DNA from 2 places in the Streptomyces nidicola genome. Region 1 is predicted to be linked to the other one. Evidence: predicted binding sites of a transcription regulator. Region 1 holds the regulator's gene; the other holds the start of a gene.

Region 1 (2,448 bases):
GACGTGGACGCCCGCGTCCTTCGCCTTGCGCACGGCCGGGGCGATGTCCTTGGCGTCCACGGCGTCGACGACGATCGTGTCGACCTTCGCGGCGATCATCTCCTGCAACTGCTTGCGCTGGAGCGCCGCGTCCTGCTTGGCATTGGCGTAGACCAGTTCCCCCTTGCCGGACGTCAGCTTCGCCACCTGACGCTCGAATATCGGGTGATCGAACTTCTCGTAGCGGGCGGTCTCCTTCTCCGGAAGCAGCAGACCGATCTTGACATCGTTGCCCTTGGTGGCGGACGCGCTGGGTCCGCTGTCGCCACCCGGCAGCACGCCACCGCAGGCCGAGAGCGAGACGACCAGGACGGATGCGGCGCCGGCCATGGCGGCGCAACGCATACGCGTGTTCATGTGCGGATACCTCCCTGACGTGGCCGCGACGGTGCGGCCGAGGTGGCTCGAAGCCAACTCGCCCGCCCGGGGACCGTCAATAGGTGAAGCCACACCGCAACGAAAACGGGGCCATTACTTCTTCACATGAAGCCGAAGACGGCGAATACCGGACACCTTCGCAAGGTGTCCGCGCTTGCCGCACAGGAATTTCACAGGTGCCGGTGTCCGGCTCCGGGTTCCGGTCAGCCCTGGTACTCGCTGAGGTCGATGGCGTACAGCCGGGCGCCGTCGGCGTCGCCCGTGACGTCCATCCCGAGCTTCGCCAGGACCTTCGCCGACGATGTGTCGCCCTCCGCGGTGACCGCCACGACCCGGTCGATGCCACGGTCCTGAAGCGCGAACTCCAGGGTCGTCTGCGCCGCCTCCGACGCGTACCCCTGGCCCCAGAACTGCCGCGCGAGCCGCCACTGGATGCCGATGTGCCCCGCCACCTGCTCGGGGGCGTCCGGCACGTACAGGCCGACGGCGCCGGCCAGCTCGCCGGAGCCGAGGAGTTCCACGGCGAAGACCCCGAAGCCCTCGTCGTCCCACTCCTCCTCCCAGCGCTCGATGTCCTCGGCGGTCTCGTCGAGGGAGCGCGGGGTGCCGTCGCCGATCCGGCTCATCACGGCCGGGTCGGCCTGGATCTCGGCGAGCGGCGCGAGGTCGTCGTCCGGCTGCCAGCGGCGCAGGAGGAGGCGGGGGGTGCGGATCTCGGTCATGACTCCATCCTGCGGCATACGAAAGGGCCCCGGGGACAACGCCCCCGGGGCCCTTCACGCGTGAGTGCGGGCTACTGCTCGGACGACCGCTTGGGCCGCCACACCACCAGCGCGCTCGTCTGCTGGACCTCCTGGTACGGGACCAGGTCCCGGCGGTACGAGGCGTGCACCGCCGCCTCGCGCTGCTGGATCGCGGAGGCCGCGCTCTCCACTGCCGAGGAGAGTTCGGCGACCCGGGACTGCAGCGCGGCGACCTGGTTCTCCAGCTCGATGATGCGCTTGATGCCGGCCAGGTTGATGCCCTCGGCCTGCGACAACTGCTGCACCGTACGCAGCAGTTCGATGTCGCGCGCCGAGTAGCGCCGGCCGCGCCCGGCCGTGCGGTCGGGCGAGACCAGGCCGAGGCGGTCGTACTGGCGCAGGGTCTGTGGATGCAGGCCGGACAGCTGTGCCGCCACCGAAATGACGTACACCGGCGTCTCGTCGGTCAGTTCGTACGGGTTGTGGCGCCGACGGCCGGGCTGCCCGTCCATCACATTCACGCTCCCTTCGCGGCCTTGAACAGTTCTGCCCGCACATCGGTGTCCTCAGTCGCCTTGCGGTACGACTCGAGGGCGTCGCGGGCGTCCTCCGAAAGGTCCTTGGGGACGGCCACCTCGACCGTCACCAGCAGGTCTCCGCGCGTGCCGTCCTTGCGGACGGCGCCCTTGCCGCGGGCCCGCATCGTCCGCCCGTTCGGCGTGCCCGGGGGCAGCTTCAGGGTGACCGGCGGGCCGCCGAGCGTGGGCACCTTGACCTCGGCGCCGAGCGTCGCCTCGGTGAACGTCACCGGGACGGTGACGGTGAGGTTGTCGCCCTTGCGGCCGAAGACCGGGTGCGCGTCGACGTGCACGACGACGTACAGATCGCCCGCGGGGCCGCCCCGTTCACCGGGAGCGCCCTTGCCGCGGAGCCGGATGCGCTGGCCGTCCGAGACCCCCGCGGGGATCCTGACCTGCATGGTGCGGGAGGACTTCGCCCGCCCACTGCCCTTGCAGGCATCGCACGGCGTCTCGGCGATCAGGCCGCGGCCCTTGCAGTCCACGCACGGGTCGGTGAGGGAGAAGCCGCCACCGCCGCCCCGCGAGACCTGTCCGGTGCCGACGCAGGTCGGGCACACGCGCGGTGTGCCGTTCGCGTCGCCGGTGCCGGAGCACGCCTTGCAGGGAGCCTGGGACGACATACGGAGGGGTACCGTCGCGCCGTCCACGGCCTCGGTGAAGCTCAGCGTCACCTCGGACTCGATGTCCTGGCCCCGGCGCGGCTGCGT
Region 2 (2,448 bases), 1.4 Mb from region 1:
CCAGGAACACCACGTCACTCAGGTCGAGTTCGACCTCCAGGTAGTGGTCGCGGAAGGTGTGGTTCTGGGCCGGGTCGAGGACTTCGAGGAGGGCCGCGGCCGGGTCGCCGCGGAAGTCGGAGCCGACCTTGTCGACCTCGTCGAGGAGGACCACCGGGTTCATCGACCCGGCCTCCTTGATGGCGCGCACGATGCGGCCCGGCAGGGCACCCACGTACGTACGCCGGTGACCGCGGATCTCCGCCTCGTCCCGTACGCCGCCGAGCGCGACGCGGACGAACTTACGGCCCATCGAGTGCGCGACGGACTCCCCGAGCGAGGTCTTGCCTACGCCGGGCGGGCCGACGAGCGCGAGCACGGCGCCCCCGCGCCGGCCGCCGACCACGCCGAGGCCGCGGTCCGCGCGCCGCTTGCGCACGGCCAGGTACTCGGTGATCCGCTCCTTCACGTCGTCCAGGCCCGCGTGCTCGGCGTCGAGGACGGCGCGGGCGCCCTGGATGTCGTACTCGTCCTCGGTCCGCTCGTTCCACGGCAGTTCGAGGACGGTGTCGAGCCAGGTCCGGATCCACGACCCCTCGGGCGACTGATCGCTCGCCCGCTCCAGCTTCTCGACCTCCTTGAGGGCGGCCTCACGGACCTTCTCAGGCAGGTCGGCGGCCTCGACGCGGGTGCGGTAGTCGTCCGACTCCTCACCCTCGTCCTTCTCGCCGTTCAGCTCGCGCAGCTCCTTGCGCACGGCGTCGAGCTGGCGCCGCAGCAGGAACTCGCGCTGCTGCTTGTCGACGCCTTCCTGTACGTCCTTGGCGATGGACTCGGCGACGTCCTGCTCGGCGAGGTGGTCGCGCAGGTGTCCTGTGGCGAGCTTCAGCCGCTCGACCGGGTCGGCGGCCTCGAGCAGCTCGACCTTCTGGGCGGTGGTGAGGAACGGCGAGTAGCCGGAGTTGTCGGCGAGCGCGGACACGTCGTCGATGGCCTGGACGCGGTCCACGACCTGCCAGGCGCCGCGCTTCTTCAGCCAGTTCGTGGCGAGCGCCTTGTACTCCTTGACGAGTTCGGTGACGGCGCCGGGCAGCGGGTCCGGCACCTCCTCCTCGACGGTCAGGCCCTCCACCCACAGGGCGGCGCCGGGCCCGGTCGTGCCGGCGCCGATGCGGACGCGGCCGACGCCGCGGATCAGCGCGCCGGGGTCGCCGTCGGCGAGGCGGCCGACCTGCTCGACGGTGCCGAGCACGCCGGTGTTCGCGTACGTGCCATCGATCCGTGGAACAAGCAGCACCTTCGGCTTGCTGGGTCCAGTACGCGCGGCGGCCTGCGCGGCCTCCACCGCGGCCCGTACGTCGGTGTCGCTGAGGTCCAGGGGCACCACCATTCCGGGCAGCACGACCTCGTCGTCGAGGGGCAGCACGGGCAGGGTGAGCGGTGTGGACGTCGAAGCCATGATCTCCCCTTTGGCAGTCAAGTTGAGTTACAAGGACTCAATGCTCGGCAGCTCCCAGATGTTCCGTCCCGGCCGTTCGCTGTCAGCGATCACGACTTCCGGCCTCCGTGGCACTGCATATGTAATGACCCCTAAGCGAATGAGGGTCTTACGTCAGAGGGGTACGGGCATGACGGGCGAGGAACTCGTACGGAACTGGATCGACGGCTGGATCGTGTCGCGCGGCACCGCTCCCCCGCTCGTCGAGCCCTGGGGTTACACGATTCACGTGGGTCTGCCGGAGCACGTGAGCCGGCACGTCGTCGGCGCCACGAACGACGCCGTGCGCGAGGAGGTCGTGCGCAAGGTCGCCGAGTCCACGCGCGGCCGCGGCACCCACCTGAAGGTCTTCGCGGACCCGGAGCGGGTGCTGCCGTGGCTCGGCCCGGAGTGGGAGCCGTACGGGGCGGACGACTTCCTGATGTCGACGGAACTCACCCCGGCCGCCGCACCCCCGGCCCCCAGCGGCTACATCCGGCACATCTGGACCCGCGCCGGCGTCACCCGGGTCCTGCTCACCGACACCACGGGCGCGTTCGCCGCGCGCGGCCAGATCGCCCCGACCGGCGCGAGCGCGGTCGTCGACCAGATCGAGACCTCGGAACACCACCGCCGCAGGGGCCTCGGCCGCGTGGTCATGGGCACACTCCAGTCGGCGGCCCACACCCAGGGCTCAACCCACGCGGTCCTCGCCTGCACCCCGGAGGGCCGACACCTCTACGAGTCGGTGGGCTGGCGGATCGAGGCCCCCTTGACGAACGCGAAGTACGCGGGCGCGTCCGGCAGTTGTGGCACCGCGTGACCTGGTTCGGGTCACCCTCTGTGACGAGTGCCATGTGAGACGTGGGACACAGGAAATGCCCGCGGGGCGCGTACCTCGTCGGCCACAATGGCGGCCATGACGACTCTGCACCACCCCGATCCACCCGTCGTCCTCGATCGCCGCGAAGGGCCCTTCGGCGAGGTGGTCC

Evidence for each region. Region 1 encodes HspR, which represses chaperone genes until heat shock. Its sites were predicted from a motif close to TTGAGNNNNNNNNNCTCAA; they were not measured.
Region 2: a site for HspR is predicted at 1,461-1,479, ahead of lon (endopeptidase La). Genes of this name have one in related genera too.

What each region holds. Positions count from the first base shown of each region.
Region 1 is NZ_JBNBPI010000001.1:4,951,945-4,954,392, reverse strand. Features, by position in the region: gene ACOKM3_RS22575 (sugar ABC transporter substrate-binding protein) at 1-396, opposite strand, end outside; gene ACOKM3_RS22570 (GNAT family N-acetyltransferase) at 621-1,139, opposite strand; gene ACOKM3_RS22565 (heat shock protein transcriptional repressor HspR) at 1,211-1,672, opposite strand; gene dnaJ (molecular chaperone DnaJ) at 1,678-2,448, opposite strand, start outside.
Region 2 is NZ_JBNBPI010000001.1:3,549,609-3,552,056, forward strand. Features, by position in the region: gene lon (endopeptidase La) at 1-1,438, opposite strand, end outside; gene ACOKM3_RS16045 (GNAT family N-acetyltransferase) at 1,608-2,279, shown strand; gene ACOKM3_RS16050 (spermidine synthase family protein) at 2,376-2,448, shown strand, end outside.